DNA from 3 places in the Burkholderia gladioli genome. Region 3 is predicted to be linked to each of the others. Evidence: predicted binding sites of a transcription regulator. Region 3 holds the regulator's gene; each other region holds the start of a gene.

Region 1 (7,669 bases), on a different replicon from region 3:
GCGCCCGCCATCTTCTCGGCGGAATGGATCGAAACGATGTTGAGCATATCTCGGGTGTCCCGACCGAAATGCCCCGGCAGCGCGGCCGGCACCATCCTGGCCAGCAGCGTCACCAAGGCGATTTCCGGCCGACGGCTCAATTCGTGCCGAAGGATGGCCGTGCGATGCGCGGTAAGGCGTTCGCATAGGCTTTCGCTGTGCAGCGGCTTTTGGCGCTCCGGCTGCTGCGCGGCGCGGCGCAATGCCGGCGGTGCTTCATCGCCTAGCGCCTTGCCTGCCGTTTTCAAGTTCGAGCGCTTCACCAGCCCATATTCGCGCGCCAGGTCGCCGCTTTGCGACAGGCTCACCAGCACGCCCGACACGGCTTTTTGCTCCGGCGACCAACCCTCGAAACGTTCGTCGTAGCGTTCTACGGCTTCCTCGGCCTCCTGCAAGGCCTGTTCTAGCGCGTCGGTGTCGATATCTTCGTCGTCGCTTTCCATTGCCTCGTTCAGCGCATCGCTTGCCTTTGTGGCTCGCTCGGCAAGCTCGGCGCGCTCCTTCTTCTCGGCCTTGGTCGGCTTCCGACGAGTCGCCGGCAGTCTGGTGCATGCATACAGTGTTTTGTGATCCAGATCCGGGTTCGCCTCGACCCAGGACCAGCCATCGGCGCGCAGCGCGTCGGCCGCTTGTTCCAGCTTCGCGCGCCCGAGCTCGTGCAACAACTCGACATTGATCAGGTAGCCTGCGCCGTCTTCCGCGAACAGGTCGCGGCGCACGTCGCCGCCGGCGGCCTCGTAGTCTTGCAGACCGACGAATCGCGCCATCCGGCTCGCGCTCGACACTTCCTCGCTCGTGATGATTGTGCGGAGATTTTGAGCAGTTCGGCCCCACTCCGGGCCGGCTTTTGCCCGCGTCCAGATCCGCTCTTGCTCGGCAGGGTCCGGGCACAGAGCCAGCGCTTGCAACTGGCCCAGGTCGATTTCGTCGTTGCGGAAGGCTTCGAACAGGACCGGGGACAGGTGGACCAGTTTCAAGCGGCGTTGAACCGTCAACACGGAAATCGAAAACACCTCGGCGATATGCTCGATCGTGCGCCCCTCGGCGTGCAGGTCGCGGATCGCCTCGCAGACGTCGGCAAGGTGCATTTCCTCGCGCTCGGTGTTCTCCATCAGTGACATTAACCGGGCTTCGCCGTCCGTGACGATCACGACATTGATTGGTGCCTCGGCCGAGGCTTCGCCCAGGTCGACCAGGAGCCCGTAGCCGGCTTTGCGTCGACGGCCTGCGGCCACCCCATAGCTGACCTTGTTTCCGCGTTTGGCCTTCACCTCATGCACGATCAAGTTTTGCAGGATGCCGCCAGCGCTGCGGATCGCCTGAGCCATCCCTTCGACGTTCTGCGGCTCGCGCCGGCGCACGTTAAACGGCGACTCGACAAGCGCGGAGAAAGGCACGGTGGTTGCAGTGCGACTGCCGATGATTTGCTCGACTACGGCTTGCTGCTTCTGGTTCTCACTCAAGATAACGCTCCTGAAAGCGGCCAAGCGGGTGCTCGGCCATGACTATATAATATGCCTTTAAGGCCGAAAAGGCAAGAAAATGAGTTGTCTTTAGTGCCTTAAAGGCATATACTTCTTTCATGGCCGAGCACCCGCTTGGCCGCTTTCAGGAGTAACGCCGTGGATCAAGCCGAAGCAATCATCAAGTCATCGTTGGTCATCGATGAGCAACGTATGGAGTTTCTTCCTAAGCATTTTGGCCGTGCATTTCTAATTGGCGAGCAATTGTTGTACAAATGGGCGGGTGTGCTTTCGACGGAATATCACGGCGGTCTCTGGTTGTTCTTCGAACTGGACAACGGTGGCTTTTATGCTGCCCCGGCGGGTGACGGCAAGCTGTACGTCCAATGGCACCTGAACAGCTATGAAGGGCACCTCGGCGCCGAGGCGTTCGGTATCGTCGTAACGCTGTACGTGCTTTGCTTTCTGGCAGAGAAAGAGGGTGAAAAGTTCGCGCAGGCATATCACGCGCTGCGGGCGTTCGCCCTTCAACATCCGGAGTGGCGTGAAATTTACCGCGCAATTGACTGAGGGGAGTTCGATGCAAACGCAACGATATAAAGTAACGGTTCGGTGCCTCGAATTCCCGGTGCCGGTAGATTGCTACGTGCCGGCCGGTTCGTCGGCTCATGCTCGGATCGTGGCTGACGAATGCGCGACGCGCAACGGCCTGCAAGCGGTGACGGTGCTGGATGTCGGGCCGGACGATCGGCCAGTCGAAGCCCGTTCATAATCGGCTCAATTCCATTTGAATAGGCGCTCCGGTCGCAAGGCCGGGGCGAATTAGCATGAACTACACTCTGACGGACATGGAGCGAGCCATTAACTACTGGCGTAACCGCTTTCCATCGGCCGATGGCGTCAGTATTTGCAGGCAGGTGAGCATCCTGGCCGAACCCTATACGCAGATGTTTATTGCGCGACAAGACATCATTGCGGATTCGGAGTTAGCGGCCGAGCAGGTGGAAGCCCTGCAAACCGCGCTGACGGCGCTGGGGTAGCACGGACGAATGCGATAATGGGGGCGCACCGCCCCTATCGCCCGCTGTGGCCTGCTAGTCGCGTGCACCTCGGGGCGACCTCCCTTCTTGCTAGCCGGGGTTGTGCGAGCCGAGATGGTCTCGCGCGCGCCGCGCGCCCGGATTGAGGGGCACGGGGACCCATGCCGGCTGAGTCCGGCATGGGGAGAGCCCCGACCCGGAGCGCAGCGCAGGGGCAATCCGGTGAGGCTGTGGGTCATCGGTGGGTGGTGTGGTCAAGCCTGGAATGGAATCGCTACGCGAATCCATTCCAGGCGTGATTCCCCCAGCGCAAAGCGCTGGGGGCTGGATACCTTTGTCGGGAAGAGCCGGCAAAACAGACTCTGATGGAGAAACCAATGGAAAAGCATTTGTTAGAAATCCGGCGAGAATGTCTGCAGCCCGCAACTTACTGGATTAGGCCAAGGGGCGCGGAAGTCCAAGAAGTTCTTCGCAGGGCTAATTTAAGCCCTCCTGAAGCGGCAGCCTACTTAGGTGTTGCCACAGCGAGCCGCGGGAGACAGGTTCGGAAGTGGATGTCAGAAGAGGCGCCAATTACCTACGCCGCGTGGGCCTTGCTCTGCGATGCGGCGGGATTCGTGCCATTCTGGCGTCTTGACCACGACAAGTGATAGCCGGTCGCTCGCGGCGGCCGGCTATCACCTCGCGCGCAGCGCTCCGGCCGATCCCTCTCGCCGTGCCTCGATGCGGAGGTGTTCTCGCGGGATCTATTCGATTACATGTCCGCGCGAGCGTGCACGATTGGCAGCGCTGACCAATCGGTCGTATACGCCGGCGTGCGATGAGTTTGTTTCATCTCCCAGGCCTGCCGCGTCTCTGTCCGGCCGATGCGTATCGTGCCGCTCCCGTAACGCGCATTGATGCCGTCGATGGTGGCCATCAAGCGATGTCGGCTCTCATCGTTTTCGACGAAGAGATCGCGCTGCTGTCGTCCTCCTCGAACGAGATCGAACAGCATCACCCCCGCCTTGGCGTAGCGAAATCCCGGCCGGAAAAGGTGGCGCAGCGCAAGGGTTGCCACCTTCAGCAGCGTGATCGTGTCGTCCGTCGGCATGACGAGCGGAACCACGAGCGAATTGCTGTATTGCCGTTGCTGTGTGCGGAACGGATTAGTTCGAATGAACACTTGCAGCTGCGCGGCGAGCAGCTGCTGACCACGCAAGCGCTCGGCCGCCTTCGCGACGAATTCAGTGATACCTTCCACCAAGCCCTCGAGCTGCGTTACCTCGGCACCGAAGCTGCGGGAACACACGATCTGTTGGCGCGCAGCGATGTCGTCCAGGTCCAGGCAGGCCTCTCCGTTAAGTTCGCGCACGGTTCGCTCGAGGACAACGGAAAAGCGCCGGCGAATGAGATCCGCGGGCGCTCGCCTCAGTTGCCCCACTGTACCGATCCGCATGGCGCGCAGTTGCGACGCCAGGCGTCGGCCGACGCCCCATACTTCCTCGACGTCGATTGCATCCACCAGCTGCTCGCGCTGAGCTGCGGGCAGCGCAGTGAGGTCACACACGCCGACGGCTTGGCCGCCCAATGATTTCTTGGCCACGTGGTTGGCCAGCTTCGCCAGCGTCTTGCTTGGGCCGATGCCGACACAGGTAGGAAGGCCAATCCACCGGTCGACCTGCTCGCGCATGCGCACACTGATGTTAACGACGGGCTCGGCCAGGTCCGTGAAATCCAGGAAAGATTCGTCGATGCTGTAGATCTCCTGCCGCGGTGCGTACTGCGCCAGAATGTCCATCATGCGCTGGCTCATGTCTGCATAGAGCGGATAGTTTGAGCTGAGCGCGACGAGGCCTGCCTCGCGCACCAGGTGCCGGATCTCGAAAAACGGTTGGCCCATTTTCACGCCAAGGCTTTTCGCTTCATTCGATCGCGCGACAGCGCAGCCGTCGTTGTTCGACAGGACGATGAGCGGCCGGCCGACCAGGTCAGGACGAAACACGCGCTCGCACGAGCAGTAGAAATTGTTTGCGTCGACGAGCGCCAGGCGCCTCATGGCCGGCCTACTTTGTCATGTAGGATCTGCCGAAGATTCCACGTCACCACGCCCCAGATGGTCAACTCCTGGCCTTCGTGAAACCGGATAGTCTCGTAAGCTGCATTGGCCGGTTGTAGGAACACGCTGCCCTTGTGGCGCTGCAGGATCTTCACGGTGAATTCGCCGTCGACGCAAGCAAGCACGATGCGCCCAGGTGCCGCCTCCACGGACCGATCTACGATCAACTGGTCGCCGTCATAGATCCGCGCCTCGACCATGCTATCGCCCGAGACGCGGAACAGAAACGTCGATAGCGGGTTCAAGACCAGGATCTCGTTTAGATCGATTCGCCGCTGCTGGTGATCCTGGGCCGGGCTCGGGAACCCGGCCTGGACGCGCTGGCCCACGTCGATTAGCTCGAGCGGTGCCGAGATCGACAATGGAATGGGGACAGACATGCAATTTCTCCGATACCCTGATATTTATACAGTGGTTTACGGTATCAGATCCTGAGAAAGTCAACCAGATGCGACGTGAGTGCTGTCCGGCGCGCCGGCCGTGCTGATCGGCGCCGGCGGCCGCGGCGATCGCCAGCAGCGCCGCCGGCACCATGCTCGAGCAGCTGGTGCCGCGCGTAGCCCGGCCTGGCCGGGCTGCTGCTGGAGATCCAGGTCGATGAGCAGCTGGCTAGCGCGCCGGCCGTGCTGATCGGCGCCGGCGGCCGCGGCGACCACCAGCAGCGCCGCCGGCGCCGCGCGCGAGCAGCTGGTGCCGCGCATAGCGCGCGCCAGGCGCAGGCCTGCAGGTGGAGATCCAGCTCGATGAACTGCTGGCCAGCGCGCCGGCCGTGCTGATTGCCGCCGGCGGCCGCGGCGATCGCCAGCAGCGCCGCCGGCGCCGCGCTCCAGCGCGAGCAACTGGTGCCGCATGCCGCCCGGGCCGGGTCCAGGCCTGCAGGTGGAGTCAGTTGCCTGCGGAGGTTTCGGCGATCGCCGTGCCTGCCTCGTCGTACATGGTTCGCGTCTGGTTATCGTCCGTGACCATGCGCGCGAGGATTTCGCCGAGCATCAATTGCGGTATGACGATACCAATCCGGTCGAGCTTGTCTTGAATCTCCATGACGAGCGCAGCGGCAGCATCGTTTATTTCGGTAGGGCGCGGATAGACTTCCTTCCACGCGTCGAGCACGAGGCCGGGAGACTCGTCCACCTCTCCGCGCTCGTCTAGATAGAACACCTTGACGTATAGCTCGGAGTCGATGCCGTCCCATCCGGCCATCACCTGCACGGGCTGACTTTGCCACGTCGTGTTGAAGAACGCCTGACTCATGATTGAAGTTGGATTATTTTGCAGTTTTAAGTAAAAAAAGCTCCCATAGACCGGGATGCATCCGTCGATGATCGGGCTTGTCCTTCGCTGCCTCCCAACACTGCCAGGCCCGAAGCTTGGAATGTACGAGTTCTGCTGCCTCGGTCTGCGTTAGGCCGGCGGCCTGGCGCGCTGCGACGACTTCCTCGGGCGTCGGAATCACTGCGCCTGGCGCTAGGGCGCTTCGGTTCGGATGATTTGCCATTCGTTCTCCAAATGCTGATCGCCCGCAGTAGCGGGCGACGGTATTAGTTCGCTATCGAGCGCACGCGGTGGCAATAGTCCGAAACGATTTCGCGAAGCCACCAAAGCTCGTCGATGCCGTCGCGGTTCTCGACTTCGATCACCTGGATGACCTTTCGGTCGGCGCCCCAGGCTGCCCAGCGCCAGATGCTCCGGGTGTCGCGAGCTTCCAGCGTGAACCGAGAATCCACGATTTCCGCGACAATCTTTCCGCTCCCCCGGCGGATCGGGCCGCGCGGGCCTTGCAGGCGCTTGATGGGCATTTCCATGGTCGTTCTCCTGTAGCAGGCGAGGGTCAGGCCGCGCCGAGCTGCTTGACGAATTCATTCCGGAGGGCTTCGTCGCGGAGCTTGTTACTCACGAACTGCGCGACGAAGTTCTGATAGCCCGGCTGGTCTTCGGTCATGCCGCGCAGCTTCATGAGCGCTTTGAATTCCTCCACGTTTTCTGCAAGCACATTCATCACCTGCTCTCGATCCGAGATTTCTTTTTCGGTATAACCCTTGCGCTTGGTTGCCATCGTCGTTCTCCTGTAGCGGGCGCGGTTGGTCAGGCGGCGAAAACTTCGGCGATCCAGTCATGCCGACCGTCTGCGCGCATCGCGTAGCGCCAGCGGGGAACGCCGCCGACCTTCTTCGCCGCGCGCTCTGCCGCGCCGCGTGCCGATGCTTCGGACCAGAACCATTCGCTGTAGAGCTTTTCCATCGTCATTCCCCTCATTGAGTAGCAGCTGGATAGCATCGTGCGGCTCAGTAGCCAAGCCAGTCGCGTGCTGCTTGGAGCGTGGCAGGTATCGTTTCGCGTTCGATCGTCACGTCACCGTTCCTGCCAACAGTCGCGCATGCCACAGTTAGCGTTCCATCGCCGTTGTCGCGTGTCGCCTCCGGCAGTTGATGACTGTCAATCCAACTGACAAGGTCGGTGGTGGCTCGCTGGCTAGCGGATCGGAATTCCGCTTCTTGATCGTGTTGCATGTCGTACTCCTGTTTCGGCTCAGGCCCGGCGAACCGGGTCTGAGTGTTAGCGAAATTATGCGCAGACAAACGGCTTGTTCCAGCGCCCTACGCGGAGTCCCGTGAAATACGCGATATCAAAGTAGTCGATAGTGCTGTCGCTGCGGTCGTACCACCCAGCCGAGCGAAGCGCCTTATCAATCGCACGGAACGTTTCGCCCGCTGCCGTCGCGTCGTATCGGTCGAGGTGAAACAGGCTGACATCGAAATATCCTGCGACCTGATAGGGTTCGTCGCCGCGGCTTGCTGCAATCTCGCGGTTGATTTCGTTCGCGATCCCAATCAGATCAATCGGCGCTTGCATGATCGTGCAGACGATCTTAGTGTGATCTTCAACACGGAGGGTGTATTTCCAGCCCTGCGGCATGATGCGTTTCATTTCTGCCGTAATCACGGCCTTCATGTCCTGGCTCATATACGCCATCTTTAATCTCCAGCCCCTGTTGACCCGAGGCGCGGCGGATGCGGTGCATCCATGAGTTA
Region 2 (10,784 bases), 950 kb from region 3:
ATCACGACGCCTTCGTAAGCCTGAACGCGCTTGCGGTTACCTTCCACCACGTTCACGTTCACGATCACCGTATCGCCGGGGGCGAATTCGGGGATCGTCTTGCCTGCGAGCGCGCGCTCGATCTCTTCCTGCTCAAGTTTTGCGATCAGATTCATTACTGACTCCCAATGCCATCTTGTCGGCGTTTGCGCCCGTCCGTTCCCAGACTCGGCCCCGATAGAGGATGGATTCACAACTGGTGTCGCGCACGCGTGCGCGACACCGCCTTGGTTCCCGGAGCGCCGCCGGAACGCCTCAGGTCGAGGCCTTCCTCGCGGCCTTCGCGAGACTTGCGAGCCAGACCTCGTCGGCCCGACTCAACAACTGCTGGCTGCGCGCCCGTTCGATCAGGTCGGGGCGCTTCAACCACGTATTGCGCAACGCTTCCTGGCGCCGCCACTTCTCGATTTCCGCGTGATGGCCGCCGAGCAGCACATCGGGCACGCGCACGCCGTCGTACTCCTCGGGACGCGTGTAATGCGGGCAATCAAGCAGGCCATCGACGAAGCTGTCCTGCACGGCCGATTGCGCGTCGTTCAGCACGCCGGGCAAGAGCCGCACCACCGCATCCATCAAGGCCATCGCCGGCAGTTCACCGCCCGACAGCACGAAATCGCCGAGGCTGATTTCCTCGTCGACGCAACGATCGAGCAGACGCTGGTCGATCGCCTCGTAGCGGCCGCAAAGCAGCACCACGCCAGGCTCGTCGGCCATCCGCACCACCCGTTCATGGGTGAGCGGCGCGCCTTGCGGCGACATCATCACGACCCGCGTGGACGCGATCCCCTGCTCCGCCTGCGCGGCCTTCGCCGCGCCGATCGCCGCTTCCAGCGGCTTGGCCAGCATCACCATGCCGGGCCCGCCGCCGTAGGGACGATCGTCGACCGTGCGGTAATTGTCGGTCGTGAAATCGCGCGGGTTCCACGTGCGCAAGCCGAAACGCCCCTGCTTGACGGCCCGGCTGGTGATACCCCAGTCGGTCAGCGCATGGAACATCTCGGGAAAGAGCGTGACGACATCGAACTGCATCGCGCGCTCCTTTGCGTCGTTCATTTCAGTAATCGGCTTCCCAATCGACGACGATACGCTTCGCCGCCTGATCGACCGTCTTCACGTACACGCCGACGAACGGGATCAGCCGCTCGCCGCGCACGGGCTTGCCATCCTTGCCGCTGGCCGGATAGTCGACCCGCATGATCGAGTGCACGCCGTTGTCGATCATGTCGCCGACGCGGCCGAGTTCGACACCCGCCTCGTTGACGACATCCAGGCCGATCAGGTCGACCCAGTAGAATTCGTCCGCGTCGAGCGCCGGGAAATCCTCGCGACGCACGTAGACGCGGTAGCCACGCAAGGCCAGCGCCTGATCGCGATCGGCCAGGCCGGCCAGATGCGCGACGACGGTATCGCTGTGGAACTTGGATTGCGTGATGCCGACTGCCAGGCGCTCGGCGCCCTTCTCGAACCACCAGGTACGGGCCTTCAGCAGCGCATCGCCGCCGCGACCGGCACCGGCATGCGGTGCGATCTTGACCCAGCCCTTCAGGCCGTAGGCATCGACGATCGCGCCGACCTCGACCGCATCGTCGGGCCAGGACTGCGCCGCGGCGAGGCGTTCCGAACTCGGGACCGGCTTGTCACCTGCTGCCTCCGGTTTCGCGCCACCCTTGGCGGGTGCGCGCTCTGCCGGCTTGCGGACGAACACGCCAAACGTCGAGGCTTCGCGTGTGCCGCGCTTTGCATCACCGGATGAATCGTGACCGGACATTCAGACCACCTCGCGGCCGCGACCACCGGAAAACGGCGCCATATGACTTAGGCGGCCGGTTGTGCCTTTGCCGCTTCCTTCACGAGGCGGGCGACGGTCGGCGACAGTTGTGCGCCAACGCCTTGCCAGTACGTCAGGCGATCCTGGGCGATACGCAGCGATTCGCCCTTGGTGGCGACCGGGTTGTAGAAGCCGACGCGCTCGATGAAACGGCCGTCACGACGGTTGCGCGAATCGGTAGCGACGATGTTGTAGAACGGGCGCTTCTTCGAGCCGCCGCGAGCCAGACGGATGATAACCATATGAAGTCCTTCGGAAAACCGGGTTCGAAACTGCTGAAACACGCGATTATAGCTGGAAACCGACGGCATAACAAACACTTACCGTACAAAAAAGCGCGGGGCCCCGAAAAACCGGCCGGCTGCCGATTCCCGCCCGAGCGCCTACACTTGCTGGACCGTGCCGCCGCGCACGCTCTTCCCGGATCGTCCATGCGCGCTCCAGCCCCCCGCCTCGTCCCACGTGTCACCTCACGCCTCTCGCCGCGTCTCGCGCCTACCAGCCGCCGCTTCGCCGCCGCGCCGCGGCGCCTGCGGGCCGCCGGTGCCGCCTGCCTGGCCGCCTGTCTGGTCCTGGCAACAAGCCTTGCCGAAGCCGCGCCGCCGCCCGTCGAACGGCTCAAGCTGCCGCCGGGCTTCCACGCCGAGGTGTTCGCGGCCGATCTCGCCAATGCCCGCGAAATGGCCTGGTCGCCGCGCGGCATCCTGTACGTGGGCTCCACCGAGGGCAGCGTGCATGCGCTGACGGTTCGCGACGGCCGCGTGGTCGCGCGCCACGTGGTGGCCAGCGGGCTGGAGATGCCGGTCGGCGTAGCCTGGCGCGACGGCGCCCTCTATATTTCCGCGATCTCGCGGATCCTGCGACTCGACGGCGTCGACGAGCGGCTCGACCAGCCGCCCAAGCCCGTGGTCGTCACCGACAAGTTGCCGAGCGAACGGCAGCATGGCTGGAAATTCATCGCCTTCGGGCCGGACGGCAAGCTCTACGTTCCGGTTGGCGCGCCCTGCAACATCTGCGAACCGGATCGCGACCGCTACGCGATGATCGGGCGCATGAACGCCGACGGCAGCGACTACCAGCGCTTCGCGCGCGGCGTGCGCAATACGGTGGGCTTCGACTGGCACCCCGTCACACACGAACTCTGGTTCACCGACAATGGCCGCGACATGCTCGGCGACGACGTCCCCGACGATGAACTGAACCACGCCCCGCGCGCCGGCCTCGACTTCGGCTATCCCTATTGCCACGCCGGCGACGTAGCCGACCCGCAATACGGCAAGGGCCACCCCTGCAGCGGCTTCACGCCGCCGGCGCTGAAGCTGGGCGCGCACGTCGCCGCGCTCGGCATGCGTTTCTATACCGGCTCGATGTTCCCGGCCGACTATCGCAACACGATCTTCATCGCCGAGCATGGCTCCTGGAACCGCAGCAGCAAGTCCGGCTACCGCGTGGTGCGCGTGAGCACCGGCCCGGACGGCGGCAAGCCACGCATGGAGGTGTTCGCGCAGGGCTGGCTGCAGCCGGGCGAGCAGGTCTGGGGACGCCCGGCCGACGTGCTGCCGCTGCCCGACGGCTCGCTGCTGATCAGCGACGACTACGCCAACGCGATCTACCGGATCACTTATACCGGACACTGAGCGCGGCCGGGTGACCGACCCTCCATCGCATCGTAGAATGGCTGACGGCATCGCCCCGGTGGCGATGCCGCCCTGAACCTCGAAAGCCCCATTCGCGCCGCCCCTGCCCCGGTCCGCCATGCCATCCCAGTCGCCGCGTTTCCGCTCGAAGACCCTCGCCGCCGCCCTTGCCTTCCTGTTCGGCTCGCTCGGCGCGCATCGCTTCTATCTATATGGACAGCGCGACCCGGTCGGCTGGGCGCACCTGCTCGGCATCGTGCTGGGCGTGCCGGGCCTGCTGCTGCTCGTCGCCACCGCGCGCGCCTCGCTGCTCGGCTGGTGCCTGGCGGTGCCCGGCGCGATCTCGCTGTTCGCCGCCTTCCTGACCGCGATCGTCTACGGGCTGCGCGCCGACGAGAAGTGGGATGCGCAATTCAATGCGCAAAGCGAGCAAAGCAGTCGCTCGGGCTGGACCGTGATCTTCGTGGTGATCTTCTCGCTGCTGATCGGCGCCTTCCTGCTGATGACGGCGCTGGCGCTGTCGTTCCAGACCTACTTCGAATCGCAGGTACAGGCCGCCAGGGAGCTATCGCAATAAGCGGCCGAGACAAGCTGCCTAGAACAGGCTCAGTTGCGGCGTGGCCGGCGCCTTCGGCTGCTCGGGCGCGCGGAACTGCGTGAAATCGAGGATGCCGCGCGTGCGCTCGTTGAGCCCGAGACGCTTGACCGCCTTCTGGAAGCGCTGCTTCAGCAGGTCGGCCCACAATCCTTCCCCCTTCATCCGGCTGGCGAAATCGGACTCGTAGTCCTTGCCGCCGCGCATGTCGCGCACCCGCGCCATCACACGCTCGGCCCGGTCGGGGAAATGCGCGCCCAGCCACTCGCGGAACAGCGGCGCCACCTCCCAGGGCAGGCGCAGCACGATGTAGCTCGCATGGGTGGCGCCGGCCTCGAAGCAGGCCTCCAGCACGCGCTCCATGTCGGGCTCGGTGACGAACGGGATCACCGGCGCGATGCTGACCCCGACCGGCACGCCCGCCTCGGCCAGCGCGCGGATCGTGCGCAACCGACGCGAAGGCGTGGCCGCGCGCGGCTCCAGCGCGCGCGCCAGGTCGGCGTCGAGCGTGGTGATCGTGACTGCCGCCATCACCTGGCCGCGTTCTGCCATCGGCGCGAGCAGGTCGAGATCCCGCTCGATCAGCGAGGACTTGGTGATCGCCGCGAAGGGCTGGCCGTGATCGTGCATCACCTGGATCACCTCGCGCGTGATGCGACGCTCGCGCTCGCAGGGCTGGTAGGCGTCGGTATTGACGCCGAGCGCGATCGGCTCGGGCACGTAGCCGCGCTTGCCGAGCTCGCGCTCCAGCAGTTCCGCCGCATTGACCTTGGCGTAGATCCGACTCTCGAAATCGAGGCCCGGCGACAGGCCGAGGTAGCTGTGGGTCGGCCGCGCGAAACAGTAGATGCAACCATGCTCGCAGCCGCGATACGGATTCAGTGAGACATTGAAGGGAATATCGGGCGAGGCGTTGCGCGTCAGGATGCTCTTGGCGCGCTCGTCGAACACCTGGGTGCGCAGCGCGGGACGCGCCTCGTCGTCCTCGCCGAGCCAGCCGTCGTCGACACCTTCTCGCTGGTCGGTCTCGTAGCGGCCCTGCAGGTTGCCCACGGCGCCGCGCCCCTTGCGCGGCACGGGCGGCGCCACCGGATATTCGGTATCGGATCGATCGCTCATCACGCCTCTTCGTCACGGCAGGCGCAAGCGAAATATTGCCGCGCCAGATACTGTGTATTTATACAGTATTCCGACGCGCGCTGCCAAGCCGGATTCCGGCCGTTCGACGATTCGGGCGCGGGCCGGCCGCGATCAGTCGTCGACGGCGATGCTCAGCGTTTCCTTGATCTCCTCCATCACCACATAACTCTTCGACTGCACGGCCCCAGGCAGTTGCAGCAGGATGTCGCCGAGCAGCTTGCGGTAATCTGCCATCTCGCCGATGCGGGCCTTGATCAGATAGTCGAAATCACCCGACACCAGGTGGCACTCGAGCACTTCGTCGATCTTCATCACCTCGCGACGGAACTGCTCGAACATGTTGCCGCTCTTGTGGTCGAGCGTGATCTCGACGAACACCAGCAGCGCCGCGCCAAGCTGGGCCGGGTCGACGCGCGCGTGATAGCCGGTGATCACGCCGTCGCGCTCCATGCGGCGCACGCGCTCGATGCAGGGCGTGACGGTCAGGCCGACCTGCTCGGCCAGGTCCTTCATCGCCATGCGGCCGTCCTGTTGCAGCAGGCGCAGGATCCGGCGGTCCAGCTTGTCCAGCGCGCGTACCGGTTGACGTTGAGTTCTCATGCTGTTTTTTCTGAAAATCGAAAAAATACAATAACAAAAACTGGGACGTCGACAATACCATAGCGAAAAAAACCAGGTCGGAACGTGCAGGCAGTGGCGTGGCAACGCCCCCGGCGGGTTCCGCTTTTTTTCGTCTGGAGCAGCTATGCGTGTGGTGATTCTGGGAAGCGGCGTGGTGGGCGTGACGAGCGCCTATTATCTGGCACGCGCCGGCCATGAGGTGACGGTGATCGACCGCGAGGCGGGCCCCGCGCTCGAGACGAGCTTTGCCAACGCTGGCCAGATCTCGCCCGGCTACGCCGCCCCCTGGGCCGCGCCCGGCGTGCCGCTGAAGGCCGTCAAGTGGATGTTCGAGAAGCATGCGCCGCTGGCGATCCGTCTGGACGGCACGCGCTTCCAGTTGCAGTGGATGTGGCAGATGCTGCGCAACTGCACCGCCGAGCGTTATGCGGTCAACAAGGGCCGCATGGTGCGCCTGGCCGAATACAGCCGCGACTGCTTCCAGGCGCTGCGCGCCGACACCGGCATCGCCTACGAAGGACGCACCGGCGGCACGCTGCAACTGTTCCGCACCCAGGCGCAATTCGACGGTGCCGCGAAGGACATCGCGGTGCTGCGCGACGCGAACGTGCCGTTCGAACTGCTGACGGCCGACCAGTTGAAGAATGCCGAGCCGGCGCTCGCCGCGGTCTCGCACAAGCTGACCGGCGGCCTGCGCCTGCCCGGCGACGAAACCGGCGACTGCCAGTTGTTCACCACGCGCCTGGCGGCGATGGCCGAGGAGCTCGGCGTGCAGTTCCGCTACAACACGCCGATCGACGCACTGGCGATCGCCGGCGGCCGGATCGCCGGCGTGCAATGCGGCGGCGAGCTGGTGCGCGGCGATGCCTACGTGGTCGCGCTCGGCTCGTATTCGACGCGCTTCCTGTCGAACATCGTCAAGATCCCGGTCTACCCGCTCAAGGGTTATTCGATCACGGCGCCGATCGTCGACGCGGCCGCCGCGCCGGTGTCGACCGTGCTCGACGAGACCTACAAGATCGCGATCACGCGTTTCGACTCGCGCATCCGCGTGGGCGGCATGGCCGAGATCGCCGGCTTCGACAAGCGCCTGAACCAGGCCCGTCGCGAGACGCTCGAAATGTGCGTCAACGACCTGTTCCCGGGCGGCGGCGATACCTCGAAGGCCAGCTTCTGGACCGGCCTGCGCCCGATGACGCCGGACGGCACGCCGATCGTCGGCCGCACCCCCGTGCCGAACCTGTTCCTGAACACCGGCCACGGCACGCTGGGCTGGACCATGTCCTGCGGCTCGGGCCAGTTGCTGGCCGACCTGATGTCGGGCAAGAAGCCGGCGATCCAGGCCGACGACCTGTCGGTCCACCGCTATCTCGACGAGACCGTCGGCAAGCCGCGCCCCGCCTACGCCTGAGCACGGCATAGCACCGGCTCGATGCAAGAAGGGCACCCGCAAGGGTGCCCTTCTTCATTTTTGCGTCCCGCCGAGCCGCCGGCCCCGGCAGGACGAAACAGCCTTCCTCAGAACTGGTCCTCGGTCAGCGCCAGCACGCTGTCCTGGCCGGTCGCGCTGACGATCGACGCGGCGATCGCCGGCGCCTGCACCAGCACGTGCTGGGCATAGAACTGCGCGATCGCGATCTTCGCGTCGTGGAAGGCCGGATCGTCCGCGCGCCGTGCCTGCGCGGCGAGCAACGCGCGTCCCATCTGCCAGCCGCACAGCACGATGCCGGCCAGCTTCAGGTAGGGAACGCTGCCGAGGAACACCGCGTTCGGATCGCCCTTGGTGTTGGCGACCACGAACTCGACCGCGGCCGCCAGCGACTTCGCGCCGTCGGCGAGATGGCGGCGCATCGCGGCGAAGGCCGGCGTGTCCTGCGCGCCGAGCGCCTCGACGGTTTCATCGATTCCGGCGAGCAACGACTTCGCGACGGCGCCGCCGTCGCGCACGGTCTTGCGGCCCACCAGGTCGTTCGCCTGGATCGCCGTGGTGCCTTCGTAGATCGCCAGGATGCGCGCGTCGCGATAGTACTGCGCCGCGCCCGTCTCCTCGATGAAGCCCATGCCGCCGTGCACCTGCACGCCGAGGCTGGCGACCTCGTTGACCATCTCGGTGCTCCAGCCCTTCACGACCGGCACCAGGTACTCGTAGATGGCCTGGTGACGCGCGCGCTCGGCCGCGTCGGGATGCGCGTGCGCCTGGTCGCTATGCGCGGCGGCGACATAGGCCAGCGCGCGCGCGCCTTCGGTCATCGCGCGCATGGTGCCGAGCATGCGGCGCACGTCGGGATGATGAATGATGGTGACCGACTGCTTGGCCGAGCCGTCCACCGGGCGGCTCTGCACGCGCTCCTTGGCGAACGCGGCGGCCTTCTGGTAGGCGCGGTCGGCCACGCCGATGCCCTGCATGCCGACGCCGAAGCGCGCAGCGTTCATCATGATGAACATGTATTCGAGGCCGCGGTTCTCCTCGCCGACCAGGTAGCCGATCGCGCCGCCGTGGTCGCCATATTGCAGCACCGCGGTCGGGCTCGCCTTGATGCCGAGCTTGTGCTCGATCGACACGCAATGGACGTCGTTGCGCTCGCCGAGGCTGCCGTCTTCCTTGACCAGGAACTTCGGCACGATGAACAGCGAGATGCCCTTCACGCCCTCGGGTGCGCTCGGCGTGCGCGCCAGCACCAGGTGGACGATGTTGTCCGCCATGTCGTGCTCGCCCCAGGTGATGAAGATCTTGGTGCCGAACACCTTGTAGCTGCCGTCGCCCTGCGGCTCGGCGCGCGAGCGCACCAGCGCGAGGTCGGAGCCGGCCTGCGGCTCGGTCAGGTTCATGGTGCCGGTCCACTCGCCCGAGATCAGCTTCGGCACGTAGCGCGTCTTCTGCTCGTCGGTGCCGGCCGTCAGCAGCGCCTCGATCGCGCCGTCGGTCAGCAGCGGGCACAGCGCGAAGGACAGGTTCGAGGCGTTCAGCATCTCGATGCAAGGCGTGGCGATCAGCTTGGGCAGGCCCTGGCCGTCGTACTCGGTGGGATGCTGCAGCCCCTGCCAGCCGCCCGCCACGAACTGGCGGAAGGCTTCGCCGAAACCGGCCGTCGCCGTCACGGCGCCCTGGCTCCATGAGCTCGGCTGCTTGTCGCCTTCGACGTTCAGCGGCGCCAGAACCTCGCCGCAGAACTTCGCCGACTCGTCGAGCACGGCCTGCGCCGTGTCGAAGCCGGCATCCTCGAAGCCGGGCAGCTTCGCGACGTCGTCGATGCCGGCCAGCTCCTTCATCACGAACAGCATGTCCTTGACGGGCGCGATATAGCTCATGGTGCTCCTCTCCTCTGTCTGCTTATGGGTAAAAAAAGGGGCGCTTGCCGCGCCCCTTGGTCGTGGTGCTCAGCGCCTCGTCACCGATGCGCGATGCCGCTCGCGGCTCAGCCGAGCGCGGACACCAGCTCCGGCACCACCGTGAACAGGTCGCCGACGATGCCGTAGTCGGCCACGCTGAAGATCGGCGCTTCCTCGTCCTTGTTGATCGCCACGATCACCTTCGAGTCCTTCATCCCGGCCAGATGCTGGATCGCACCCGAGATGCCCACCGCGATGTACAACTGCGGCGCCACGATCTTGCCCGTCTGGCCCACTTGATAATCGTTCGGCACGTAGCCCGCGTCGACCGCCGCGCGCGAGGCGCCCAGCGCCGCCGACAGCTTGTCGGCCAGCGGCTCCAGCACCTTCGTGTAGTTCTCGCCGCTGCCCAGGCCCCGGCCGCCCGACACGATGATGTTCGCGCTGGTCAGCTCCGGACGATCGAGCTTGGTCACTTCACGGTTCACGAACTGCGACTTGCCACTGTCGGCCGCCGCCTCGATCTTCTCCACCGATGCGCTGCCGCCTTCGGCCGCCACCGGATCGAAGCCCGTCGAGCGCACCGTGATCACCTTGATCGCATCGCTCGACTGCACCGTCGCGATCGCGTTGCCGGCGTAGATCGGGCGCTCGAAGGTATCGGCGCTGTCCACTGCCGTGATGTCCGAGATCTGCGCCACGTCCAGCTTCGCCGCGATGCGCGGCGCCACGTTCTTGCCGTAGGCCGTGGCCGGCGCCAGGATGTGCGAATAGTCCTTCGCGATGTTCAGCACCGTGGCTTCCACGTTCTCCGCCAGGCCCTCGGCCAGTTGCGGCGCATCGGCCAGCAGCACCTTCGCCACGCCGGCGATCTTCGCCGCCGCGTCGGCCGCGCCCTGCGCGTTGCCGCCCGCCACCAGCACGTGGATGTCGCCGCCGATCTTCTGCGCGGCCGCCACCGTGTTCAGCGTCGCCGCCTTGATCGTGGCGTTGTCGTGTTCGGCAATGATCAGAATCGTCATCTTCTCGTCTCCCCTTACAGCACTTTCGCTTCGGTCTTCAGCTTCTCGACCAGCGTCTTCACGTCGGCCACCTTCACACCCGCCGCGCGCTTGGGCGGCTCCGACACCTTCAGCGTCTTCAGGCGTGGGCTCACGTCCACGCCCAGGTCTTCCGGCTTCACCGTCTCGAGGGGCTTCTTCTTCGCCTTCATGATGTTGGGCAGCGTCACGTAGCGCGGCTCGTTCAGGCGCAGGTCGGTGGTCACCACCGCCGGCAGCGTCAGCGCCAGCGTTTCCGAGCCGCCGTCCACTTCGCGCGCGACGGTGGCTTTACCGTCGGCCACCGTCACCTTCGAGGCGAAGGTCGCTTGCGGCAGGCCTGCCAGCGCCGCCAGCATCTGGCCCGTCTGGTTCGAATCGTCGTCGATCGCCTGCTTGCCGAGGATCACCAGTTGCGGCTGCTCCTTGTCCACCAGCGCCTTCAGGATCTTCGCCACGCCCAGCGGCTCCACGCCTTCGCCGGCTTCCACCAGGATCGCGCGGTCCGCGCCGATCGCCAGCGCCGTGCGCAGCGTCTCCTGCGCCTGCGCCAC
Region 3 (10,784 bases):
GTCGACGATCGCGTCGACCAGGCGCTTGAGCGGAAACCGGTAGCGCACCAGCACCCAGGCGACCAGGAAGCCGAACACGGCATTGATCACGGCGCCGCCGAGCGCGGACAGGAAGGTCAGCCGGTAGGAGGCCAGCACGCGCGCCGAGGTGGTGGCGGCCACGAACTGGTCCCAGCTCAGCGTCGCCGTCTTCAGGAAGGTGGCGGCGAGCGGGATCAGCACCACGAGGCTCAGATAGGCCACCGTGATGCCGAGCGTCACGCCGAAGCCGGGCAGCGCGCTCGGCTTGCGGAAGGTGTACGTCGTCATGCGAAATGCGCTTCCTTGGTTGACATGGGATGCGCGGCCGCCGGAAGAATCCGGCCGGCCGCGCGTTCGATCGTCGTTATGTCGGGCCGCGCGTGCCGGTTGCGGGCCGCGCGGCCTCGATACTGCCGTCCTGCCTTTGCGTCTTTCCGACTTCCGCGGCCGGGCGGTTCACCGTTCAGCGGCACGCCGCCCGCCGCTCAAGCCACGTGCGCAGCGCTTACTGCGGCTTGTAGATCGAATCGAACACACCGCCGTCGGCGAAGTGCGTCTTCTGCGCGTTGGTCCAGCCGCCGAAGGTGTCGTCCACCGTGTAGAGCTTGAGCTTCGGGAACTGCTTGGTCAGCTCGGCCGGCACGTCCTTCGAGCGCGGACGGTAGTAGTTGCGCGCGGCGATCTCCTGGCCTTCCTTGCTGTAGAGGAAGTTCAGGTAGGCCTCGGCCAGCTTGCGGTCGCCCTTCTTGTCCACCACCTTGTCGACCACCGCCACCGGCGGCTCGGCCAGGATGCTGACCGAGGGCACCACGATCTGGAACTTGTCCGGGCCGAATTCCTTCAGCGACAGGAAGGCCTCGTTCTCCCAGGCGATCAGCACGTCGCCGATGTCACGCTGCACGAAGCTGGTGGTCGCGCCGCGTGCGCCCGAATCGAGCACGCCGGCATTCTTGTAGAGCTTGGAGACGAAATCCTTGGCGCTCTGCTCGTTGCCGCCCGGCTTGTGCAGCGCATAGGCCCAGGCCGCCAGGTAGTTCCAGCGCGCGCCGCCCGAGGTCTTCGGGTTCGGCGTGACGATCGACACGCCCGGCTTGATCAGGTCGTCCCAGTCCTTGATGCCCTTCGGATTGCCCTTGCGCACCAGGAACACGATGGTCGAGGTATAGGGCGAGGCGTTGTCGGGCAGGCGCTTCTGCCAGTCCTTGGCGACCAGGCCCTTGTTGGCCAGCGCGTCGATGTCCCAGGCCAGCGCCAGCGTGACCACGTCGGCCTGCAGCCCGTCGAGCACCGAGCGCGCCTGCGCGCCCGAGCCGCCGTGCGACTGCTTGAAGTTGACGGTCTCGCCGGTCTTGGCCTTCCATTCCTTGCCGAAGGCCTGGTTGACGTCCTGGTACAACTCGCGGGTCGGATCGTAGGAGACGTTCAGCAGCGTGGTGTCCGCCAGTGCGTGCGTGGCGGCGCCCAGCGCCACCGCGCCGAATGCCAGTGTTGCGACCAGGCGGCGGACGCCGCCAGCCAGCCCCGTGTTGCGCTTGACCATCCGATGATCTCCAAAGGTTCGTGGGTCGTTATTAGCAATGTCAGGGCAGTCTAGCGAACGGCTTTCATCATTAAAAATAATCGTTCCTCATTTTTTAAGAAGCAAAAGTGGTAAAGACCGCCCGGCGGACGGTTGAGGCATCGAAACCGCCGTTCTGACGTCGCTCGATCGCGTCGGAACCGACGTCATAGCGACGAACTTCAAGTAACGCTTGAAATTCCCGAACTACTGTATAAAAATACAGATCACTGTCTATCCATACAGTTGACCATGACCAAACTCACCGCACGCCAGCAGCAAGTGTTCGACTTGATTCGTCGCGCGATCGAGCGCTCGGGCTTCCCGCCCACCCGCGCGGAAATCGCGGCCGAGCTGGGCTTCAGCTCGCCGAACGCGGCCGAGGAACACCTGCGGGCGCTGGCCCGCAAGGGCGTGATCGAGCTGGCCGCCGGCGCCTCGCGCGGCATCCGCCTGCTCGGCGACGACGCCCCGCACCAGCTCACGCTGCCGCACGCGGCGCTGATGCAGCTCTCGCTGCCGCTGGTCGGCCGCGTCGCGGCAGGTAGCCCGATCCTCGCGCAAGAGCACATCTCCCAGAACTACACCTGCGATCCCGCGCTGTTCTCCAGCAAGCCCGATTACCTCTTGAAGGTGCGCGGGCTGTCGATGCGCGACGCCGGCATCCTCGACGGCGACCTGCTCGCCGTGCAGAAGCGCAGCGAGGCCAAGGACGGCCAGATCATCGTCGCGCGGCTCGGCGACGACGTCACCGTCAAGCGCCTCAAGCGTCATTCCTCCGGCATCGAACTGATCGCCGAGAACCCCGATTACGAAAACATCTTCGTGAAGGCCGGCAGCGCCGAGTTCGCGCTGGAAGGCATCGCCGTCGGCCTGATCCGCTCCGGCGAATTCTGATCCCGGGCGCTGCGGCGCCATCCATCCTGCTGGTGCGCCGTGCGCGCACTGGCCGAGTATTGCCTGCGCGTTGTGCTGCGCATCGTCCTGTGCTTTGCCTTGTTTCCTCCGCTCGACCTGGAGAACGCCATGGAACGCCTCGCCCGCCTGCTGCCCTTCCGTCAATTCGGCCGCCTGCGTCACCTGCGGGGGCGCATGCCCTGCGCACCGCTCGGCAGCGCCGCGCCCGACGCCGTCGCGCCGGCGCCGGCCGCCGCGGTGGCGGAGCAGGCCTCGCTGCTGCCCTCGGCCCTGCCGGCCTTCGCGCGCGTCTCGCTCAACGCGGGGCTGCATCATGCGGAACCGGCACGGCGCGCGCCGGTGCGCGTCTACCACGGGCCGTCGCGCCTGATCATGGTGGGCACGATCGATGCGGTGTGCCGCATGATCGATCGATGCATCGCCGAGGAACGTTCGGCCGTCTGATACGTCTCTAGCTAGAGTCCGTATCCCATGGAGGCCTGGTGCCCCTCTCCCCCTCCCGCGGCGGCCGGTTCAAGCCGCTCCTCGTCGTCGCCCTCGCGCTGCTGGTGCTGGCGACGATCGTTTATGCCTATGCCTCGCCCTATCTCGCGCTGCGCGAGCTGAAACAGGCCGTCGACACGCGCGACGCCGAGGCGATCAGCCGCCATGTCGACTATCCGGCCCTGCGCGCGAGCCTCAAGCAGCAGTTGACCGAGGAGTTGATGCGGCGCATCGACCTGCAGCGGCACAATAATCCGCTGGCGATGCTGGGCGCGGTGATCGGCTCGGCGCTGATCGGGCCGCTGGTCGATGCCTATGCGACGCCCGAAGGCGTGGCCGCACTGCTCAGCGGCCTGCCGCCCAAGGCCGATCCGGGCGAGCATCCGCCCTCGCTCGACCAGCCCGCGCCCACGGCCGCCGCGCCTGCCGGCCAGGGCAGCGCGCCGCCGGCCGCGCCGAGCCCGGCAGCACCGGCACCCACCAGCGGTAGCAACGCAGGCAAGCCCGCGGCGCCGCAGGCGAGCGCGGCCTATAACGGGATCGACGAATTCGTCGTCGTGTATCGGAAGGATGTCGATGGCGCGCGCTATGCGGCGATCTTCCGGCGCAGCGGGCTGTTCGGATGGAAGCTCAGCGCGATCGATCTGCATCGCTGAGCATGTCGCGCCGGCAGGCGCGACGAGGAAGTGAATCATGGCGTTCATGCCGGTTGCCTCAACCGGCATGGCGCCGTTCCGGGCGGCTTAGTCCGCCCGTCCACGGATACCCTGATCTATGCAGCGCCGCTGCCGGCGAGAGCCGCTTCGCGCTCCTTGGCCCGCTCCTCGCGCTGCTCGTCCGACGAAGAGCAGGCCACCAGGATGCTGCAGGACACGCGGTCGAGCAGTTGCGTATTGCCCGCGCCCATCCACCAGCGCGACAGGCCGCTGCGACAGCGGTGGCCGACCACCACCAGGTCGACATTCAAGGCCTTCGCGAGGTTCGCGATCTCCTCGATCGGATAACCGAAGGCGAAATGGCCTTGCGCCTGCACGCCGCGCTCGGTCAGCCAGTCCACCCCTTCCTGCAGGATCTCGCGCGCCGTCTCCTCGAAGCGGCCGCAGGCGACGTCGGTCAGCAGGCCCGCGCTTTGCGCGATGGTCGAGCGCATGTCGACCACCGACAGCAGGTGTGTCTCGGCCTTCAGCTCGAGCGCGAGATCCGCGCCGCAGCGCAGGGCCTTGCGGCCCTCGAGCGTGCCGTCGTAGCACAGCAGGATTTTCTGGTAACTGGCCATGATCGCCTCCATCGCGACGTCGGGTCGTTGATTCATCATCGTGCGCCGCAATTCAGGATGCAAGGGATGGAAAACACCCACAGGCGATTTCCGTATCGACGGCACGCCGATGCCGCATCGCGGTGCAGGCTTGCACGATCCGGGCGCCGCCCAGGAGCCGAAATCGGGACTCGATGCACTAGAATGGCCGCTTCGTGTCGACTCTTACGCCGCCCTGCCCATGTCCGTCGCCCCGATCGAATTCCAGCAGGTCAAAAAACATTTCGGCGACAAGCTCGTCGTCGACGGCCTGTCGTTCAACGTGCAGCGCGGCGAGTGCTTCGGCCTGCTCGGGCCGAACGGCGCCGGCAAGACCACCACGCTGCGCATGCTGCTCGGCATCACCTGGCCCGACGCGGGCACGATCCGGCTGTGCGGCGAGCCGGTGCCGTCGCGTGCCCGGCACGCGCGGCAGCGCGTCGGCGTGGTGCCGCAGTTCGACAATCTCGATCCCGACTTCAGCGTGCGCGAGAACCTGCTGGTGTTCAGCCGTTATTTCGGGCAATCGGCGCGCGAGGCGCGCGCGCTGGTGCCCTCGCTGCTCGAATTCGCCAAGCTCGAGAGCAAGGCCGACGCGAAGGTCGGCGAGCTGTCGGGCGGCATGAAGCGCCGGCTCACGCTGGCGCGCGCGCTGGTCAACGATCCCGACGTGCTGGTGCTCGACGAACCGACCACCGGGCTCGATCCGCAGGCGCGGCACCTGATGTGGGAGCGCCTGCGCTCGCTGCTCGCGCGCGGCAAGACCATCCTGCTGACCACCCATTTCATGGAAGAGGCCGAGCGGCTGTGCGACCGGCTCTGCGTGATCGAGGCCGGGCGCAAGATCGCCGAGGGCGCGCCGCCGGCGCTGATCGAAAGCGAGATCGGCTGCGACGTGGTGGAGATCTACGGCCCCGATCCGCAAGCCTTGCGCGAGGAGCTGGCGCCGCTCGCCTCGCGCGCCGAGATCAGCGGCGAGACGCTGTTCTGCTATGCCGACGATCCGGCGCCGTTGATCCAGGCCCTGCGCGGCCGCGCCGGGCTGCGCTACCTGCACCGGCCCGCCAATCTCGAGGATGTGTTCCTGCGGCTCACCGGCCGCGACATGCAGGACTGAACGATCGATGGATACCCGCCACCACGCCGCCACCGGCACCCACGCGAACCCGCAACCGGGCTCGCGCTTCGCGATCGCCCTGCCCGCCAATGCCGTCAACTGGATGGCCGTCTGGCGCCGCAACTACCTGGTCTGGAAAAAGCTGGCCTTCGCCTCGATGATCGGCAATCTCGCCGATCCGATGATCTATCTGTTCGGGCTGGGGCTGGGGCTCGGCCTGATGGTCGGCCATGTCGACGGCGTGTCCTACATCGCCTTCCTGGCGGCCGGCACGGTTGGCTCGAGCGTGATGATGTCGGCCAGTTTCGAGGCGATGTATTCGGGATTTTCGCGCATGCACGTGCAGCGCACCTGGGAAGCGATCATGCATACGCCGCTCGCGCTCGGCGACATCGTGCTCGGCGAGATCGTCTGGGCCGCCAGCAAGGCGATGCTGTCGGGCACCGCGATCATGCTGGTGGCGAGCCTACTCGGTTACGCCGCGTTTCCGTCGCTGCTGGCGGCGCTGCCCGTGATCGCGCTCGCGGGGCTCGCGTTCGCGAGCATCGCGATGGTGGTGACGGCGATCGCGCCGTCCTACGACTTCTTCATGTTCTACCAGACGCTGGCGCTCACGCCGATGCTGCTGCTCTCGGGCGTGTTCTTCCCCGTCTCGCAGTTGCCCTCGCTGGCCCGGCATGCCGCGCACGCGCTGCCGCTGGCCAATGCCGTCGACCTGATCCGCCCCGCGATGCTGGGGCGGCCCGCCGAGGACGTCGCCCTGCATGCGGGCGTGCTGGCCGCCTATGCGCTGGGCGGCTTCGTGGTTTCCGCCTGGTTGTTCCGGCGGCGCATGATGCGCTGAACGCCCTGCCCGCCGCCAGGCGCGGCGGCATGGCGGCCGACGCCGGGCACCAGCAACGGCGCTCAGGCGTCGTCGTCGCCCCAGGGCATCTCGACGTCGGTCAGGAAAGCCACGGTGGCGATCGGGCCACCTTCGTGGCGGCCGAGCTTGCCGTCGGCGCGATGCCATTCGACGCGGAACATGGTGCCCGGATCGTCGGCCATCAGGTACACCGAGCGCAGTTCCTCCTCGTCCGCTTCCTCGACGGGACCGTCGAACGAGACGCGCATCCGCTGCGGCCACAGGCCATTGGCCGGGTCATAGATGCGCTCGCCCTGCGGGATGTCGATGCTGGCCTCGACGCCGATCGTCGAGGAAGCCTCGATGATCATCTTGCCGAGCGCGTTCAGGACGGCCGTCGCGCGCGCGGAATTGGCCTGGCGGATCGCGAGGTCGCCCCGCGTCAATGCCTGTTCGAGTTTCGGGTGAATCTTCTGTTGCTTCATGCGTAATCCTGATTGCTTCGGGGAATGCCGCCGCGAGCTCGCGACGGCGGTCGAATCTTCGTGTTCATGCTGGATGGCGCGATGGCGCAAACCGCCATCGTCACCTGCCGGCCGGTCAGAAACCGAGCGCCACGGCCGCGAATCCGCCCGCGATGCCGAAGGCGACCACCAGCGCCGCGACCAGCAGCAACGTACGTGCCGGGAACGAGCGCCACAGCATCGCCAGCGAGGGCACGCTGACGGGCGGCAGCGTCATCAGCAGCGCCGCAGCCGGGCCGACGCCCACGCCGAGCGCCAGCATCGCCTGCACGATCGGCACCTCGCCGGCGGTCGGGATCACGAACAGCATCCCGGCCAGCGCGAAGGCGACGATCCACAGCACCGCATTGCCGACGTCGGCGCCCACGTGCGGGAACAGCCAGGCGCGCGCCGCGCCGAGCAGCAGCACCAGCACGATGTACTCCGGGATCAGGCGCAGCGTCATGCGGGCCAGCAGCTTGATCCAACGCACGAAGGCATTGCCCTCGGCCTGCTGCCCGGCGGCCAGTCGCGCCAGCGTGGCCTCGTCGACCGGCCGCGCGTCGCCGACAGCCAGGCGGTTCAGCAGGTAGCCGATGCCGAACACCATCGCCACGCCGAACACGATCCGCAGCGCCGTCCATTGCCAGCCCAGCACGAAACCCATGAACACCAGCGTGGCCGGGTTCAGCACCGTGTTGCCGAGCCAGAACGCCACCGCGCCGCCCGGCGAGGCCTGGCGCGCGCGCAGGCCGGCCACCACCGGCGCCGCGCAGCAGGTGCACATCATGCCCGGCAGGGACAGCAGGCCGCCCGCCAACACGCTGCCGAAACCGGTACGGCCCAGCAGGCGCGCGATTGCGCGGGCCGGCAGCAGCGCCTGGATCGCCGAGCCGAGCAGTAGGCCCAGCACCATCGCCTGCCAGATCGCCTTGCCGTAGGCCCAGGCATAGTCGAGCGCGGCCTGCCACGACGGCGAGGGCGCGCTGGCGGCGCTGCCCATCAGGATCGATTGCCCGATCGAATGATGCTCGGCCGCGACGAAGGCGCGGTGGTAATACGGCGACCACTTCACGTAAAAGAGCCCGACGATCGCGATCAGCGCGAACGTCACCCAGCCAAGCGCCGGGGAGGAGGTGGTGGTGGAGCGGTTCGTGTTCATGTACGTCGCGGCGTGCGGATTCGTTGTCGATGGCGGGCTCGCTCGGCCCGCCCTGCCGGGGCCCGGCGCGCGATGATGCCCAGGCGCCCGACGGCGCCGGCCACCGATTGCACCGGATGCGCGGCGAAACGCGGATTATCGCATGCGGCACGCATCCAGCGACGTTGCGACGCGATCGATGTCGATCGCGATGCGTCGACGGCGTCCGCGGCGCCGGCCGCCCGGCCAGGGCAGCCGTCGCGGCGGCTCAGCGCGAGGCGAAGGTATCGCAGTCGCGCACGTCGCCGCGTTGCATGCCGCGGCGCAGCCAGGCCACGCGCTGCTCGCTGGTGCCGTGCGTGAAGGCATCGGGCACCACATAACCCTGGCTGCGGCGCTGCAGCGTGTCGTCGCCGATCGCGGCGGCCGTCTTCAGGCCCTGTTCGAATTCGCCCGGCTCGATCAGTTGCCGGTTGGCCTGCTGCGCGTTGTAGGCCCACACGCCGGCGAAACAGTCGGCCTGCAGCTCGAGCCGCACCGACAGCCGGTTCGCCTGCGTCTCGGTCAGCCGCTGGCGCGCCGCGTCGACGCGATCCGAGATGCCGAGCAGCTTCTGGACATGGTGGCCAACCTCGTGCGCGATCACGTAGGCCTGCGCGAAATCGCCGCCCGCGCCGAATTTCTGGCGCAGTTCGTCGTAGAAACCGAGATCGATATAGACCTTGCGATCCGCCGGGCAGTAGAACGGCCCCATCGCGGTCTGGCCGGTGCCGCAGGCGGTCGGCGTGGCGTGCTCGAACATCACCAGCGTGGGCGGGGAATAGTCGCGATGGAGCTGACTCGGGAAGATGCCCGACCAGGTGCGTTCGATATTGCCGAGCACCTTGCGGGTGAAGATGGCGCGCGGGTCGTCGCGCCGGGCATTCGATTGCGGGTTGGAAGGCGCCGGCGCCTGGCCCGCCTGCTGGCCTTGCAACATTGCCGCGCCCTGCAGCACGACGCGCGGATCGATGCCGAACAGGTAGGAAGCAGCCAGCGCGACCACGATCGTACCGATGCCGATCGTCGCGCCCCGCCCCGATCCCCCGAAGCCGCCGCGGCGGTCCTCGACATTCCGGCTTTCGGCTTCGTCATCGAGACGCATCGTCGCTCCGCTCATCAAGGCCGCGGCTGCCGGGACGCGCCGCGAGATGCCCGAAGTATAGTCAAGCGGAAGACACGCGAGACACCCGTCGTGCCGGCGGGTTTATTCGGGACGCTGGATGAAGCAGGTTGCCGAACCCTGGGCAACGATCTTGTCGTCGGGCGTCTTGATCGTGCCTTCGGCGACGCCGAGCGTGCGCGACAGATGCGTGACGCGCCCCTCGGCGATCAGCTCGACATCGCGCGGCACCGGGCGCAGCATCTTCACATGCAGGTCGACCGTGCCGTAACCCACGCCCTGGTCGAGCATCGAATGCACCGCGCAACCCGTCACCGAATCGAGCACCGTGGCCGCGAAGCCGCCATGCACGCCGCCCAGCGGATTCAGGTGCCGCTCGTCGGCGCGCGCGGTCATCCGGACATAACCGAGTTCGACCGAATCGATCTGCATCGGCATCGTCTCGGTGATCGACGGCGCGGGCACATTCCCGGCCTGGGCGGCGCGCAGCAGGTCGATACCGGAAAAATCGAGCGGTTTCATGGCGTTTCTCCTCGTGGTCCGGCGGGAACAATGCCGTAGTTAGTTCCAAAACAGAACGCATTATTCTTTGCAGGTTTGGCAGTGTCAACGCGGGGATTACCGGTTCGAGTGTCCGTTCTATAATCGAACTCACTTTTGCAGTCGATCGGAGCAGGTATGAAATGGGACGAGGTGGGCGAGATTCCGTGCTCGGTGGCGCGCACACTGGCCGTGCTGGGCGATCGCTGGACCATGCTGGTGCTGCGCAACGCCTTCTTCGGCGTGCGGCGCTTCGATGCCTTCCAGGCCCAGCTCGGCGTTACCAGGCATGTGCTGGCCGAGCGGCTGGCGCGGCTCGTCGACGAGGGCATCTTCGTCAAGCTGCGCTACCAGGAACGCCCACCGCGATATGAATACAAGCTCTCCGAGAAGGGGCGCGACCTGTACCCGGTGCTGCTGGCGCTGACCGCCTGGGGCGATCGCTGGAAGGACGAAGGCGCGGGGCCGCCGGTCCTGCTGCGGCATCGCAGTTGCGGCCATCTCGTCAAGCCGGTGATGGTCTGCTCGGAATGCGGGGAACCGCTCGATCCGCGCGAAATCGAGCCCTTGCCGGGCCCGGGCCTGCAGTTGACGCCGGTCGGTGAGACACATTGAGCGGCTTTGCGCGCGGGCAATCGGGACGTCGATCGGGCTGCCCTGCTGGCCAGGCAAGCGCCGCGCGGGGATTAAATCCGAGGAATTAACAATCGATACAAATATGCACAATCGAAACGCGAGGTGCCGTTGGCACGTCACCTATACTGTCTGAGCGTCGTCTCCTCGTGCCAAAGGATCGATCGCAAAGAAAGCCCCGGCCGCTTCGCGGTTCGGGGCTTTCACCATTTCGGGCGCCGGCATGCGTACGAGACGACGCTGGCGACCCTGACGACGCGCATAAAAAAGCCCGCTTCGGTTTTGACGAAGCGGGCCAAACTCAAAGCAGCCGAGGCAAGTCAGCTACGTGATGAAGGATAGCGGCAAGTCACGCAAAATCCTTTGCCCTATTCCGCGAGAATTTGCGGGAAATCAATTTCGAGGCGCGGAAGTTCGCTTGGGCGTGCAGGGGTTCGGGGGATGTGCTGTTTCGAGTCGGGCCATCGGGACATTCGAGCGCATCGCGACGAGCTGGAAACGGCTCGGAACGTCGTTTTCTCGTCGCCTTATAATGTCGCCTTCGCGCCTCATTGCGCGATAAGCCACCGC

What was found. Region 3 encodes LexA, which represses DNA repair genes until DNA is damaged. Its sites were predicted from a motif close to ACTGTATNNNNATACAGT; they were not measured.
Region 1: the regulator LexA is predicted to act here: its motif matches at 5,036-5,053, upstream of BM43_RS00400 (LexA family protein).
Region 2: the regulator LexA is predicted to act here: its motif matches at 5,268-5,285, upstream of BM43_RS28495 (PA0069 family radical SAM protein).

What each region holds. Positions count from the first base shown of each region.
Region 1 covers NZ_CP009320.1:55,774-63,442, forward strand. The annotation lists gene BM43_RS00380 (ParB/RepB/Spo0J family partition protein) at 1-1,502, opposite strand, end outside; gene BM43_RS00385 (antirestriction protein) at 1,662-2,072, shown strand; gene BM43_RS00390 (DUF3717 domain-containing protein) at 2,330-2,542, shown strand; gene BM43_RS00395 (Y-family DNA polymerase) at 3,297-4,580, opposite strand; gene BM43_RS00400 (LexA family protein) at 4,577-5,020, opposite strand; gene BM43_RS00405 (hypothetical protein) at 5,526-5,891, opposite strand; gene BM43_RS00410 (hypothetical protein) at 6,179-6,442, opposite strand; gene BM43_RS00415 (hypothetical protein) at 6,469-6,693, opposite strand; gene BM43_RS41190 (hypothetical protein) at 6,723-6,878, opposite strand; gene BM43_RS38000 (hypothetical protein) at 6,923-7,147, opposite strand; gene BM43_RS00425 (hypothetical protein) at 7,203-7,610, opposite strand.
Region 2 covers NZ_CP009323.1:2,561,631-2,572,414, reverse strand. The annotation lists gene rplS (50S ribosomal protein L19) at 1-155, opposite strand, end outside; gene trmD (tRNA (guanosine(37)-N1)-methyltransferase TrmD) at 295-1,092, opposite strand; gene rimM (ribosome maturation factor RimM) at 1,094-1,807, opposite strand; gene rpsP (30S ribosomal protein S16) at 1,855-2,109, opposite strand; gene BM43_RS28505 (PQQ-dependent sugar dehydrogenase) at 2,299-3,504, shown strand; gene BM43_RS28500 (NINE protein) at 3,623-4,081, shown strand; gene BM43_RS28495 (PA0069 family radical SAM protein) at 4,100-5,218, opposite strand; gene BM43_RS28490 (Lrp/AsnC ligand binding domain-containing protein) at 5,351-5,839, opposite strand; gene BM43_RS28485 (D-amino acid dehydrogenase) at 5,985-7,271, shown strand; gene BM43_RS28480 (acyl-CoA dehydrogenase) at 7,379-9,169, opposite strand; gene BM43_RS28475 (electron transfer flavoprotein subunit alpha/FixB family protein) at 9,277-10,212, opposite strand; gene BM43_RS28470 (electron transfer flavoprotein subunit beta/FixA family protein) at 10,227-10,784, opposite strand, start outside.
Region 3 covers NZ_CP009323.1:3,515,549-3,526,332, reverse strand. The annotation lists gene cysT (sulfate ABC transporter permease subunit CysT) at 1-309, opposite strand, end outside; gene BM43_RS32840 (sulfate ABC transporter substrate-binding protein) at 527-1,561, opposite strand; gene lexA (transcriptional repressor LexA) at 1,832-2,476, shown strand; gene BM43_RS32830 (hypothetical protein) at 2,606-2,941, shown strand; gene BM43_RS32825 (DUF2939 domain-containing protein) at 2,980-3,636, shown strand; gene BM43_RS32820 (universal stress protein) at 3,753-4,256, opposite strand; gene nodI (nodulation factor ABC transporter ATP-binding protein NodI) at 4,477-5,391, shown strand; gene BM43_RS32810 (ABC transporter permease) at 5,399-6,235, shown strand; gene BM43_RS32805 (hypothetical protein) at 6,298-6,720, opposite strand; gene BM43_RS32800 (permease) at 6,836-7,900, opposite strand; gene ypfJ (KPN_02809 family neutral zinc metallopeptidase) at 8,148-9,023, opposite strand; gene BM43_RS32790 (PaaI family thioesterase) at 9,126-9,563, opposite strand; gene BM43_RS32785 (winged helix-turn-helix transcriptional regulator) at 9,720-10,196, shown strand.